DNA from 4 places in the Ensifer sp. ENS06 genome. Region 2 is predicted to be linked to each of the others. Evidence: predicted binding sites of a transcription regulator. Region 2 holds the regulator's gene; each other region holds the start of a gene.

Region 1 (3,613 bases), on a different contig from region 2:
CGGCCTGATTGGGACGACCGTCGCTCGCAGAATTTTCACCCGCGTCCGAAAGGCCGCGGGTTTTTCTTTGGATGGCCCGATGACCTATGAATTCGCGATCTTCGATTTCGACGGCACGCTTGCCGATACGGCGGCGAGTTTCATGACGGCGTGCAACGCGGCTGCACGGCGCTACGGCTTCCGCGAACTCTCGGTCGAGGAGTTCCAGTCGTTGCGCACCATGGGCAGCCGCGAGATCATCGCGCATCTCGGCGTGCCCGTTTGGAAACTGCCGCAGATCGCCACCTTCATGCGCCGTGCCATGGCGACTGAAGCGGCAAGCGTCCGGCTGTTTCCGGGCGCCGCTGAGCTTCTCTGGAAATTGAAGGCGGCGGGCATCGGCATTGCGATCGTGAGTTCGAACGCGGAGCAAGGTATTCGCGCCGCACTCGGCGAGGCGGCAGCGACGGTTGATCTCTTCGAATGCGGTGCCGCGCTTTTCGGCAAGGCACAGCACTTCAAGCGTGCGATCCGGCACTCCGGCCTCGATGCGGCTCGCATCCTGGCGATCGGCGACGAGGCGCGCGATATCGATGCGGCGCGAAAGGCGGGCGTGGCGGCCGGTGCGGTTGGCTGGGGCTATGCCGACCCGGTCTTCCTGCAAGGGCTCGGGCCGGATCGGTTCTTTGCCAATCTGGAAGAGATCGCACCCGCTTTCGGGGCGATCTGATCGGCCGGCTTTACGCCGCCTTGGTGAGATCGCGCTGGGCGTCGGCGAAGAGGCGAAGCGAATTCAGCCGCGCCTGCATGTCGAAGATCGGCATGGAGATGATCAGTTCGTCGGCCTTTGTCTGCTCGAGGAACGCCCCGATCTTGCGCCGGATCGTCTCTGGCCCTCCGACCACCGCATACATCATCGAATGGTCGACGAAGATCTTCTCGTCATAGCTCCAAAGCCCATCCATCGACTGGACCGGCGGCGGAAACTGCCCGCGCGCGTTGCGGCGCAGGGCCACGAAGGATTGCTGCATGGAGGTGAAGAGGTAGTTCGCCTCCTCGTCCGTATCGGCGGCAACCCCCATGACGCCGACCATCACCTGCGGCTTGGCAAGGGTCTCGGAGGGGGTGAAGCGCTCGCGGTAGATCTCCAGCGCCGAGAGCAGCATGTCCGGCGCGAAATGCGAGGCGAAGGCGAAGGGCAGGCCGAGCATGCCGGCGAGATGGGCGCTGAAATGGCTTGAGCCGAGCAGCCAGATCGGCACATTGGTGTCGGCGCCGGGTACGGCGATGATCTTCTGGTCCTCGGCGACGGGGCCGAGCAGTGCCTGCAGTTCGACGACGTCGTTCGGGAAGTTGTTGCCGCTCGCCTCCATGTTGCGTCGGAGGGCCTGGGCGGTGCGCATGTCGGTTCCGGGCGCACGGCCGAGGCCGAGGTCGATGCGGCCGGGGTAGAGGGCGGCGAGCGTTCCGAACTGTTCGGCGATGACAAGCGGCGAGTGGTTCGGCAGCATGATGCCGCCGGAGCCGACACGGATCGTCTTCGTCGCTGCCGCCACGTGCGAGATCACGATCGAGGTCGCCGCACTGGCGATGCCCTTCATGCCGTGATGTTCGGCCAGCCAGAAGCGGGTGTAGCCGTTCTCCTCGGCCGCCTGGGCCAGACGGCGCGAATTCTCCAGCGATTGGGCGACGCTGCCGCCTTCAGTGATCGGGGAAAGATCGAGGACGGAGAAAGTCGCCATGGCAAAGGCCTTTATTGAGAGAAATTGATGCAAGGCTATGTAAGCTCAATTTTCCTCAATCCAAGGGCGGTGCCGAAGAAAACCTGAGGCCGCGCCTCAACTGTGCGTATGTTTTTGTTTTGTTCACTTTTTGCTGGCAGCGTCCGGACTGACATCATAGGGTGAAATTCATGCAGACCACGATTCGCATCATCGGCATCGATCCGGGGCTCCGTCGTACCGGCTGGGGCATCATCGAGACGCTCGGCAATTCGTTGCGTTTCGTCGCCTCGGGCACGGTGACGTCGGATGGCGACATGGACCTCGCCTCCAGACTTTGCCAGCTGCATGACGGCCTTGCCGAGGTGGTGCACAGCTATCAGCCACACGAGGCGGCGGTGGAGCAGACCTTCGTCAACAAGGACGCGACAGCGACGCTGAAACTCGGCCAGGCGCGCGGCATCGCCATGCTGGTACCGGCACGCGCAGGCCTCAGGGTCGCCGAATATGCGCCGAACGCGGTCAAGAAGGCGGTGATCGGTGTCGGCCATGGCGAGAAGCAGCAGATCCACATGATGCTGAAGGTTCTGATGCCGAAGGCCGAGTTCAAGGGCAACGATGCGGCGGACGCACTGGCGATCGCTATCTGCCATGCCCACAACCGGCAATCGGTGACGAGCCGGCTTGCCGCATTGATGGCGTAGTTGCGCCCGACACGATAATTTCCGATGGTCCGATGACCATCCAGAACCCACCGCGAGAGACGCCACATGATCGGCAAATTGAAGGGTACCATCGACGAGATCGCCGAGGATCACGTCGTGCTCGATGTGCATGGCGTCGGCTACGTTGCCTTTTGTTCGGCGCGCACGCTGTCCAGGCTCGGATCGGCGGGCGAGGCGGCGGTGCTCTTCATCGAGACGTATGTGCGCGAAGACCAGTTGAAGCTGTTCGGCTTCCTGACGGCACTGGAGCGGGAATGGTTCCGGCTGTTGCAGAGCGTGCAGGGGGTCGGCTCGAAAGTGGCGCTGGCCGTGCTTTCCACCCTGACGCCGGGGGAATTGGCCAATGCGATCGCGCTGCAGGACAAGACCTCCGTCTCCCGTGCGCCCGGTGTCGGACCCAAGGTGGCGGTGCGCATCGTCACGGAACTGAAGAACAAGGCGCCGTCCTTCGCCGGCGAGATGTCGGCCTCGATCGGCCTCAAGCAGGAGCTTGGCGAAGGCGTCGCCTCCGCGCCGGTTTCCGATGCGGTTTCGGCGCTCACCAATCTCGGCTACTCGCGCGACCAGGCGGCCAATGCCGTTGCGGCGGCCTTGAAGAACGGCGGCGAAGGCGGCGACAGCGCCAAGCTCATTCGCCTTGGCCTGAAAGAACTGGCGCGATGAACGCTTGCCTTGGCCGGGCACAGAAGGCAGAACGCATCGTGCCCGGCATGATGACGGGTTGCAGCGCTGAGCTGCCCGACCGAATGGAACGAACGCATGACTGACGCCGCACGCCTGATAACGCCGGAAAAGCGCGGTGAAGACCTCGATGCGACCATGCGCCCGCAGACGCTGGATGACTTTACCGGCCAGGCGGAAGCGCGCGCCAACCTGAAGATCTTCATCGAGGCGGCGAAAAACCGCGGCGAAGCGCTGGACCACGTGCTCTTCGTCGGCCCTCCCGGGCTCGGCAAGACGACGCTGGCGCAGATCATGGCCAAGGAGCTCGGCGTCAATTTCCGCTCGACCTCCGGCCCTGTGATCGCCAAGGCCGGCGATCTCGCAGCCCTGCTCACCAATCTCGAAGAGCGCGACGTGCTCTTCATCGACGAAATCCACCGGCTCAATCCGGCCGTCGAGGAAATCCTCTATCCTGCGATGGAGGACTTCCAGCTCGACCTCATCATCGGCGAAGGCCCGGCGGCG
Region 2 (3,613 bases):
AAGCCCAACCCAGCGACGAAGGTTGTCCTGGCCGCCCCGGTGCCGTCGGTGAATGTCGGCGTCACGCCGCCAACCCCTCTCGTGCGGCCGAATGAAGAGGTGAAGACGGCATCCATCCGTACCGATCAGTTCTATTTTTGCGGCATTCGCAACGACAACTGCGTGATCGATGGCGCGACCTTCGTCTTCCATGGCGAGACGATCCGCGTCGCCGATGTCGATGCACCGCGAATCCGCCAGGCAAGCTGCGACAAGGAGCGTTCGCGCGGCTTCTACGCCAAGCAGCGCCTGCGCGAATTGCTGAATGCAGGCGACTTCAGGCTGATCTCGGCGGGAGGGCGATCAGATGCCAAGGCCGGCGAGAAACTGCGCCTGGTCACACGCGGTGACCAATCTCTTGGACGTGTACTCGTTTCCGAGGGGCTCGTGCGGCCGTGGGAAGGGCGCCCGACGCCCTGGTGCTGAGATCACCTGGGAGACGATCGGCGGACATCGTCGATCGTTCTGTGGAAAGTATCCGTCCTGCAATTCGACGGCGCGTTTTTCAGAAAATGCCTCTTGCGGTTTTTCTGCAATCATTCTAAATCCGCGCCAACGCTTGGTTATCCGAGCTGTGAGGCCTCGTGGCGGAGTGGTGACGCAGAGGACTGCAAATCCTTGTACCCCGGTTCAATTCCGGGCGAGGCCTCCAAAAATCTCACCTCGTGAAGTTTGGTTTGACGTTCTGCCTTAGGGCAGCGCGGTAATATTCGCGACCCCACGTCCGCGCAAGCCACGTCTCCTATGCCTCCGTCGGATCTTATCGCTTCGGTGAATTCGGTAGAGGGGGAACGATGACTCCGCTGAGATCAACCGCATCGGTAGCGTCCGTCAACATTAAGAACGGAGGCAATGGCATCAATGAAAAAGAGACTGATCCTGACGGCGTTGGCGTGTTTTGCTGCGACCGCTATTGAGGCGCGCGCGGACGACCTGGTTTTCCAGCTGAAGAACAACACCGGCGCGGTACTGACGAATTTCTATACGTCGCCGGTCGGCGTCAATGAATGGGAAGACGATGTTTTCGGTCGGCAGGTCCTGAACCCCGGCGAGAGCATGGAGATCACGATTGCCGACGGGCGGGACGTCTGCAAATACGACATGCGATTCGAATTCGAGGAAGGCTCGGCCCTCGATACGACCGAGGACACGCAGGATCTCTGCGAACTCGGCGAATACACGATCCACGAATAAGCGATCTGGATTTCAGGTCGCCTTAAATGGAAAGAGCCTCGCCACTTTCAGTGGCGAGGCTCTTTTGATTCGGCGTTCTGCCTGGAATTCAATGGTAGCGGCGGATCAGCCCGACGAGCTTGCCCTGGATCTTCACGCGATCTGGTCCGAAAATGCGCGTCTCGTAGGCGGGGTTGGCCGCTTCGAGCGCAATCGACGCGCCCTTGCGACGGAAGCGCTTCAGCGTCGCTTCCTCGTCGTCCACGAGCGCCACGATGATGTCGCCGGGATTGGCCGAGTTGCCGTTGCGGATGATCACCGTGTCGCCATCGAAGATGCCGGCCTCGATCATCGAATCGCCCTTTACTTCGAGGGCGTAATGCTCGCCGCTGCCGATCATGTCGAGCGGAACGGTAATGTCATGGGTGTTGTTCTGGATCGCCGAGATCGGCACGCCGGCAGCGATGCGCCCCATCACCGGGACGGAAACAGACGTGCTTTCGGCGACCGGCGCCGGCTTCGGCGTGGCAGGAGCGGCGGCCGGCGGCTTTCCGAGGCTGCCCTCGATCACGCTCGGCGAGAAGCCTCTGCGCGGCTGTTGCTGGCCGGCGGCGTAGGCTTCCGGAAGCTTGATGACTTCGAGCGCGCGCGCCCGGTTCGGCAACCGGCGAATGAACCCGCGTTCTTCGAGCGCCGTGATCAAACGGTGAATGCCGGACTTCGACGCCAGGTCGAGCGCATCCTTCATTTCATCGAAAGACGGCGGTACGCCCGACTCCTTCATGCGTTCGTGGATGAACAGAAGCAATTCCTGTTGCTTGCGGGTCAGCATGGCACGTCGCTCCAGAGGCGTGAAACAAATCAAGAACAGACACTATCTGTTCCATATGTGTTCCGCAAGTGCCTAAAATTCCGTGAATTCAGGCAACTGGCTGCTTCTGTGGGGGTCGATTGGTCACTTTTGCGGGAGCGGGGCGGTTTTCGGCGACGGTTGCGTCCCAAAACAGCGCCGGGCAGGCCGGTCGCGCGCGTGATTCGAACGAATCGCGGCTCTCTTCGCGGAGAGACTTAAGTCGCTTGCGAGGCCGAGCAGGCGTCTTCGAACTCCTTCACCGTCTCGGCGCTGTTGTCTTCCGGAAGCACTGCGTCGGCCGCATCGGTCGCAACGGGCGTATCGCCGTCATAAACGAAGGACTGGATGTAGAACGCGAGCGCGCCCTTCCAAACATTGCGTCCATCGATCTGATGGCACGGCACGGCCCGTTCGAAATCGGTCTGGAGTTCATCCACCGTCGCGGCACTGAGCTTGACGTCAGGCATATTGGGCGATGCGACTATCGAAGCGAGAAGCAGGGCGGCAAGCACGGTGATCGTCCACTTGATGAAGGGGTGGGACTACGGGTTGGTAAACGATGTGAACCGCGCTTTCGTTCCGAAGTCCAGCAAGCATGGCGATCACTCTGCCATGTTCAACAGCTCTTTGCCCGCAGGCTGTGGCTGATTTGCGCCAGCCGCTCCATCTCAACCTCGTCTCGGCCGTTCTTCATGGACCGGCGCGGAGAATGCATCGGAGCTGCCAGCTTTCGCATCGGGCCTGGGGCGCGCAAAAATCCCTGCGGGGAAGGGCCTTCACCGTCTCGACAGGCCTCTAAAAAAAGATAACTTTGCGTGGAAAGTGGGGTGGTTGCATGCATAGATTGTCGTTGGTGGTGCTCGGCCTGTTGCTCACGGCTGGAGCGGCGTCTGCCGAAGAAGGGCGTTCGAATATCTGGAAACGGATCAACGCCTGGACGGTGGGATCCGATCCTTCCCTGGGAGGCTCGTGTTACGCGGCGACGAGCTATGACGCCGGCGCTATCCTTCGTATCGGCTTTTATCCGCGGGGATCGACGAACCTGGCGTTTCTTTCGATCGGCAATGCCGAATGGAAATCCATCGAGCCGCAGCGGGAATACGATGTTGCCTTGCAGCTCGACCGTGGTCGTCAGTGGCCGGCCGTTGCGTTCGGTGTTGATCTGACCGGCGCCAAGGCCCTTGTCGTCAACTTTTCCAACACCGACTTCTTTACCGAATTCGTTCGCAAGAACACCTTGGCGCTGGCCTTCGAGGGGCGCGTCGTCGCGAGCCTCAGCCTGCGTGATTCGATGAAGGCGGTAAGCGAGATGTTCAAGTGCCAGGAGGCGGTGAGCGCCTTGATCCCGAATGGCGGTCAGGGAGCGGCGAACGATCCCTTTGCGGGCGCCGGCGGCAATGCGCCGAACAACGATCCCTTTGCCGGCGGCGGCCAGACCAAGTCATCGAAAGATCCTTTCGCCATGTGATGGGCAGTCCGCTTGCCGCGGAGAGGTGAATATTCCTAAAATATTGCCTGGTATCGGCTAGGCACCCTCGACAGCGATGC
Region 3 (3,613 bases), 380 kb from region 2:
GATAGAGCGCCACGAGTGCGATGATGTCCTCGATGCAGTCGGGCCGCATGCCGATCAGCGCCTTGCGCATGCCGGCACTTTCCACCTGGAACACGCCGACCGTTTCGCCGCGCGACAGCATCTCGTAGGTCTTCAGATCATCGAGTGGGATGCTCGCGAGATCGACCTCGATGCCGCGCTGCTTGACGAAATCGACCGCGACCTTCAACACCGTCAGCGTCTTCAGGCCGAGGAAGTCGAACTTGACGAGACCGGCCTGCTCGACCCACTTCATGTTGAACTGGGTGACCGGCATGTCGGAGCGCGGATCGCGATACATCGGCACCAGCTGCGACAGCGGCCGGTCGCCGATCACGATACCGGCGGCGTGGGTCGAGGCGTGGCGGTAAAGGCCTTCGATCTTCTGGGCGATATCGAGAAGGCGGGCGACCACCGGCTCCTTCTCGGCCTCTTCCTGCAGGCGCGGCTCCTCCTCGATCGCCTTGGAAAGCGGCGTCGGGTTGGCGGGGTTGTTGGGCACCAGCTTGCAGATCTTGTCGACCTGACCATAGGGCATTTCGAGCACGCGACCGACGTCGCGCAAGGCGGCACGGGCCTGCAGCGAACCGAAGGTGATGATCTGCGCCACCTGTTCGCGACCGTACTTGCGCTGCACGTAGCGGATCACCTCTTCGCGCCGGTCCTGGCAGAAGTCGATGTCGAAGTCGGGCATCGAGACGCGCTCGGGATTGAGGAAGCGTTCGAACAGCAGCGAGAAGCGCATCGGATCGACGTCGGTGATCGTCAGCGCATAGGCGACGAGCGAGCCGGCGCCCGAGCCGCGGCCCGGCCCGACGGGGATGTCGTGCTGCTTGGCCCATTTGATGAAGTCGGCAACGATCAGGAAGTAGCCGGGGAACTTCATGCGCTCGATGACGCTCAATTCGAAGGCCAGGCGCTCGCGGTATTCCTCTTGGGTGTAGCCGGGCGCCATACCGAGTCTCGCGAGACGGTCTTCGAGGCCCTCCTCCGCCTGGCGACGCAGTTCGTCCGACTCGGCGCGCTCGGCCTCCTCCGGATCCGCCGTCGCGCCGGTAAAGCGCGGCAGGATCGGCCCACGGGTCTTCAGCATGAAGGAGCAGCGCCGGGCGATCTCGAGCGTGTTTTCCAGTGCCTCGGGCAGATCGGCAAACAGCGCCGCCATTTCTTTGCGGCTCTTCAGATAGTGGTCCGGTGTCAGGCGGAACCGGCTGTCGTCCGACACCATGGCGTTGTGCGCTACCGCCATCAGGGCGTCATGCGCCTCATAGTCGGAGGGCGACGGGAAGAAGGCTTCGTTGGTGGCGACAAGCGGAATGTCGAACTTGTAGGCAAGCTCGATCATCCGGCTCTCGTGCCGCCGGTCGTGGCCACCGTGGCGCTGCAGCTCGATATAGAGCCGATCGCCAAAGAGATCATGCAAGGCTTCGAGACGCGCTTCGGCGAGCGCCGTGGAGCCCGCCTTCATGGCGATATCCACCGGGCCACCGGACGCGCCGGTCAGCGCAATCAAGCCCTCGGTGCCGCATTCGCCAAGCCAGGAGCGCGTAATGCGCGTCGCCTGGCTGCCCTCGCCGCTGAGATAGGCACGGCTGACGAGATCGACGAGGCGCGTATAGCCGTCATCGGTGGCGGCGATGAGCACGATCGATGGCAGCTTGGCGAGCTGATGCCCATGGCCGCGCCGATCCCCCTCGGTCTCGTCCTCCATGTCGATCGACAGCTGGCAGCCGGTGATCGGCTGCAGCCCGTCACCGGCTGCCTTCTGCGAGAATTCGAGGGCTGCGAAGAGATTGTTGGTGTCGGCGATCCCGATCGCCGGCTGGTTATCGGCGACCGCCTTGCCGATGACCTTCTTCAGCGGCAGAGCGCCTTCGAGCAAGGAGAAGGCAGAGTGGACGCGCAGATGCACGAACTGCGGATCCGTGCCGAGCGCCTCACTCGATGCTGCCTTGCTGTCGTCTGCCATTGTCGCACCCTGATTCCTGTCCAGTCGGAAGGATATCCCGTTTATCGCCCGTCATGTCCAGATTCCCCTGACATGTCGTCCCCCTTATTCAACGGGGATGAGACGCTTTGCGGAGGTGCTTGAGAGAAGATGTTGACGCCCGCCTTCAGAGGCCGAGCGCAATGAAAGAGATGCTTGCGATGAACAGGCTCATCGACGCGAAGGCGGCGAGGTCACGAACAAAATCAGTCATAACATGGCTCCTTTTCCGTTATGTTTTTACTTTGTTCCATTTTTGTTCACGCGTCAAGCAGTGCACAGGCATTCTGTTCACGATGGTTAACATCGCGCCCGAATGCAGGTTAACTGACGACGAGCCGCTTGAGGAAAGCGCGGCGCCCGCATATCAAGAGGAACGACCACGCGGAGCGCTCCGACATGCTTGCACGCCTGATTCTCCCCTTGCTGATCCTGCTTCCGACCACCGTCTCCGCAGCAGAGACGATAGACCCCGCCCGCATCGTCTCGGCGGCGACCGGCGACTGGAACAAGGACGGGAGCCCGGATCTCGCGCTCATCGTACGACCCGCCGAAGGCAGCGACGAGGACAACGGCATCTATCTCTACCTCACCGGCGACAACGGCGCGCTGGCATTAAAGTCGGCCATTCCGAACAAGGTCTGGGGTCAGTTCGAACTCGTCGGCCAAGCGCCGTCGATCGAGGCGCTGCCGAGCGGCTCGTTGCTCATCACCAGTCAGAACGATGCCATCGGGCGCGACCGCTGGGAACAGAAGCTGACGGTCGCCTATCGCAACTTCGACTTCGTCGTGGCGGGCTACACCTACTCGTCCTACGATACGCTCGATCCGGACAACACCGCGCAATGCGACCTCAACGTGCTGACGGGCAAGGGCAAATCGAACGACAAGCCAATCACCGCGAAAGGCGAGCTCATCCTTCTCAAGGACTGGAGCGACGATCGCGGGCAGAAGGCGTGCGGCCTGTAATAACCGGGCGATTGTTCTCTATTTGTTCTTTACAACTTCAGCGGATCGCGACATCCTCCGGCGCGAACGTATGAGGAACAATCATGGCCGCGCTCGAAGCACTCAGAGAATTCATCGTTGAAGCCAAATCAAAAACCTATGTCGGCGGCGGCGGGCAGCGACCGTCGTCACGCCCGGGTTCCCACGACATCGGCTACGAGCGGGATAGCTGGAGCTACCTCGACAGCTATTTCGGCGGGACCGATTTCGCAGGCCAGGAGACCGTGTGGCAGAATGACGAGCCGCACTGGGCGATGAACTACTTCGGCCGGATCATCCGTCCTGACCTCATAAACGGCGAAAAGGCAGGCGTCGTCATCAGGGCGGCGCTTCAGGCGATGTACCGCGACAAGCGGCATTTCCTCGGCGGCACGGAGTTCCGGCACGCCCATGGCTACTACATCGACAACAGCCGCGGCGACACCGCACATTTTTCCGGGCATGAGGTCATCTTCGTCGACGGCGAGGAAGCCTACGAGCTCGACTATCGCGGCGGTCTGATCAGGCGTTGAGGGCAAGGCCCGCAGCAAGTGACGCAGGAGCGCGCAGCGGTTCGCGAATCTGAAGGATCGCGGCGCGCTTTGGACGCCAAACGCCGCG
Region 4 (3,613 bases), on a different contig from region 2:
CGGAGAAACCGGCGATCTTCTTCCAGAGATCGAAGGCCTCGTCGTCGGTGTGGTAAACCGTGACCAGCAGGCGCTTGGCGTCGAGGCCATACTCCTTGGTGATCAGGTTCCAGGCGAGCTCGATCGCGTTCTCCTTGAAGTAATCGCCGAAGGAGAAGTTGCCGAGCATTTCGAAGAAGGTGTGGTGACGCGCGGTGTAGCCGACATTGTCGAGGTCGTTGTGCTTGCCGCCGGCGCGAACGCACTTCTGCGCCGTAACGGCCGTCGAATAGGGACGCTGCTCCAGGCCGGTGAAGACGTTCTTGAACTGCACCATGCCGGCATTGGTGAACATCAATGTCGGGTCGTTGCGCGGCACCAACGGGCTCGACGACACGACCTCGTGACCGTTCCTGCGGAAATAGTCGAGAAAGGTCGACCGGATTTCATTCACGCCGCTCATCTTGCGTCCTATTCTTAAGCACCGATTCCGGCCCGGGTACGGCCCACGCCGCGCCACTAAGCCATTGTCCCTAAACCCTGCGGCCACCCGTGGTGACCGCACCCTCCAACGCGCTGGGTCGCCGGAACCAAAGGCTTTTATCGCTCACATATCCGACTGTCCAGACGCCAGCAAAAAACCGGCCGCCCACGGGACGACCGGTTTTCTGGTAACCTCAGTGGACCGAGCGGCTTATGCTTCCGGCGGCTCGTCACCGTCGTCCGCTTCCGGACCGCCATTCTCGAGGAACCGATCAGCGATCAGGCCGGCGTTCTGGCGCAGCGCCGTCTCGATTTCGCGCGCGAGATCCGGATTGTCGCGCAGGAACGTCTTGGCGTTCTCGCGGCCCTGGCCGAGACGCTGGCTGTTGTAGGAGAACCAGGCGCCAGACTTTTCGACGATGCCGGCCTTGACGCCGAGGTCGACCAGTTCGCCGGTCTTCGATACGCCCTCGCCATACATGATGTCGAATTCGACCTGCTTGAAGGGAGGCGCCATCTTGTTCTTGACGACCTTGACGCGGGTCTGGTTGCCGACGACCTCTTCGCGCTCCTTGACCGAGCCGATGCGGCGGATGTCGAGGCGAACCGAGGCGTAGAACTTCAGCGCGTTGCCGCCGGTGGTGGTTTCGGGCGAGCCGAACATCACGCCGATCTTCATGCGGATCTGGTTGATGAAGATGACCATGCAGTTCGACTTGGAGATCGACGCCGTCAGCTTGCGCAGCGCCTGGCTCATCAGGCGGGCCTGCATGCCCGGCAGGCTGTCGCCCATTTCGCCTTCGATTTCGGCGCGCGGCACGAGCGCTGCAACCGAGTCGACGACGAGAACGTCGATCGCGCCGGAGCGCACCAGCGTGTCGGTGATCTCAAGCGCCTGTTCGCCGGTGTCGGGCTGCGAGATCAAGAGGTTTTCGAGATCGACGCCGAGCTTGCGGGCATAAACCGGGTCGAGCGCGTGTTCAGCATCGACGAAGGCGCAGATGCCGCCCTTCTTCTGTGCTTCGGCGACGGTCTGCAGCGCCAGCGTCGTCTTACCCGAGCTTTCAGGGCCGTAAATTTCAACGATGCGGCCCTTCGGCAGGCCGCCAATGCCGAGCGCGATGTCGAGGCTGAGAGAGCCGGTCGAAACCGTCTCGATCTCAATGATGCTGTCCTTCCCACCGAGCTTCATGATCGATCCCTTACCGAACGAACGTTCGATCTGGGAAAGTGCCGCTTCAAGTGCCTTGCTTTTATCCACCGATTTGTCCTCTACGAGCCGCAAAGAGTTTTGTGCCATTTGGTCCACCTTTAGGTTATTGAAGCTACCGAGGCAATGAAGCCGCCGCAGGAGTTTTTGTACATGTTTTGTTCCATATTTGCAAGAGCGCGACAACACATTGAAAAACAATAGCTTTCCACGATACGTTCGATTCTTGTTCACGGAACGAAACCAGAGTTTTCGAATGTTGGCGCCAGCCCTTCGAACCTGCCCGGCAAGGCTCGGCCGATTCGCCTGCGCATGAGACTTTGGACAGGTTGGGCGCGTGGCGCTTCGCGACGCGGCATTGCAGGATGCCAACAGATATTCGGCCGAGCGGCCAAGCAGAGGAACATTCATGACGCAAGCTGACATCGCCGTTTTCGGTGGCGCGCATATCGACAGGCGCGGCCGTATATCGGGAACGACAGCGCCCGGATCGAGCAATCCGGGAAGCTGGTTCGAAGAAGCGGGCGGCGGTGGTTTCAATGCCGCGCGCAACCTGGCGCGGCTTGGCCACAGCGTGCGCATGATCAGCACCCGCGGCGGTGATGCGGCCGGCGAGATGGTGACCGCAGCCGCGGCCGCCGCTGGCGTCATCGACAGTCCCCTCACCTTTCTTGACCGCCAGACGCCGAGCTATACGGCGATCCTCGAAAACGACGGCAATCTGGTGATTGCGCTTGCCGACATGGAGCTCTACCGGCTGTTCTCGCCACGGCAGTTGCAGCGGCGGGCGCTCCGCGAGGTCATCGCCGCGAGCAAGCTGGTGCTGACCGACGCCAACCTGCCGGAAGAAACGATCGCCGCACTTGCCCAGTCGGCTGCCGGCAACGGCCGCCTCGTCGCCGGCATCGCTGTTTCGCCGGCCAAGGTCATCCGCTACCGGCCGTGCCTCTCGCATCTCTCGTTCCTGTTCATGAACGAATCCGAGGCGCGGGCGCTGACCGGCAAGGAGGCGGCCGAGGCGGAAGAATGGCCGGCCCTTTTGCGCGGTCTCGGCATCAACGGCGGCGTCGTGACCCGGGGCGGCCGTACGGTCGTTGCCTTCGAGGGCGACAGCGCCTGTGTCGTCGTGCCGCCGGCCCTGCCCGCCCTTGCCGACGTCACCGGCGCCGGCGACGCGCTCGCCTCCGGCTTCCTTTCCGCCCGCCTTGCCGGCCGCGATATCGCCGATTGCCTGCGGCACGGCATCGCAGCCGCCGGTTTAACGTTGCGTTCTCCCTTGGCCGCATCCGAAGAGATGTCCGCGGCCAATCTCGAACAGGCGCTGGCCCTTGTGCCCACGCCCCAAATGCTGTCATGACATTTGCCAGCAGAACTCCCAAGGAAAGACCATGACCAAACCCGCTTCCCCCTTCCTGCCGATGGAATATTCCGACGAGGTCGCAGCCGCCAAGGCGCGTGGCGCGCCGATCGTGGCGCTGGAATCGACCATCATCACCCATGGCATGCCCTACCCGGGCAACCTGAACATGGCCCGCAGCGTTGAAGCGATCATCCGCGAACAGGGTGCCGTGCCGGCGACCATCGCCGTCATTCATGGCGTACTGCACATCGGCCTTGACGATGCCAAGCTCGAAGAACTGGCCAAGACCCAGGGCGCGATGAAGGTCTCGCGCGCCGATCTCGCCTTCGCGATCGCCGAGCGCCGCACCGGCGCGACCACCGTCGCCGCGACGATGATCGCTGCTGCCCGCGCCGGCATCCGCGTCTTTGCGACCGGCGGCATCGGCGGCGTGCACCGTGGCGCCGAGCTCTCCTTTGACATCTCCGCCGACCTCGATGAACTCGCCCGCACCGGTGTCATCGTCGTCTGCGCCGGCGCGAAGGCGATCCTCGACATTCCGAAGACGCTCGAAGTGCTCGAGACCCGCGGCGTTCCGGTCG

The links. Region 2 encodes LexA, which represses DNA repair genes until DNA is damaged. Its sites were predicted from a motif close to TGTTCNNNNTGTGTTCNG; they were not measured.
Region 1: the regulator LexA is predicted to act here: its motif matches at 1,831-1,848, upstream of ruvC (crossover junction endodeoxyribonuclease RuvC).
Region 3: the regulator LexA is predicted to act here: its motif matches at 2,252-2,269, upstream of dnaE (DNA polymerase III subunit alpha).
Region 4: the regulator LexA is predicted to act here: its motif matches at 1,889-1,906, upstream of recA (recombinase RecA).

What each region holds. Positions count from the first base shown of each region.
Region 1 is NZ_JACVBC010000014.1:107,916-111,528, reverse strand. Features, by position in the region: gene IB279_RS30845 (YebC/PmpR family DNA-binding transcriptional regulator) at 1-8, shown strand, start outside; gene IB279_RS30840 (HAD hydrolase-like protein) at 80-709, shown strand; gene IB279_RS30835 (LLM class flavin-dependent oxidoreductase) at 720-1,721, opposite strand; gene ruvC (crossover junction endodeoxyribonuclease RuvC) at 1,892-2,404, shown strand; gene ruvA (Holliday junction branch migration protein RuvA) at 2,471-3,088, shown strand; gene ruvB (Holliday junction branch migration DNA helicase RuvB) at 3,185-3,613, shown strand, end outside.
Region 2 is NZ_JACVBC010000001.1:1,783,317-1,786,929, forward strand. Features, by position in the region: gene IB279_RS08850 (thermonuclease family protein) at 1-465, shown strand, start outside; tRNA gene IB279_RS08855 (tRNA-Cys) at 618-691, shown strand; gene IB279_RS08860 (hypothetical protein) at 892-1,233, shown strand; gene lexA (transcriptional repressor LexA) at 1,322-2,044, opposite strand; gene IB279_RS08870 (hypothetical protein) at 2,281-2,577, opposite strand; gene IB279_RS08875 (hypothetical protein) at 2,901-3,533, shown strand.
Region 3 is NZ_JACVBC010000001.1:1,402,510-1,406,122, reverse strand. Features, by position in the region: gene dnaE (DNA polymerase III subunit alpha) at 1-1,987, opposite strand, end outside; gene IB279_RS06925 (hypothetical protein) at 2,405-2,974, shown strand; gene IB279_RS06920 (DUF5680 domain-containing protein) at 3,058-3,525, shown strand.
Region 4 is NZ_JACVBC010000002.1:95,185-98,797, forward strand. Features, by position in the region: gene alaS (alanine--tRNA ligase) at 1-442, opposite strand, end outside; gene recA (recombinase RecA) at 674-1,762, opposite strand; gene IB279_RS09580 (carbohydrate kinase family protein) at 2,082-3,029, shown strand; gene IB279_RS09585 (pseudouridine-5'-phosphate glycosidase) at 3,061-3,613, shown strand, end outside.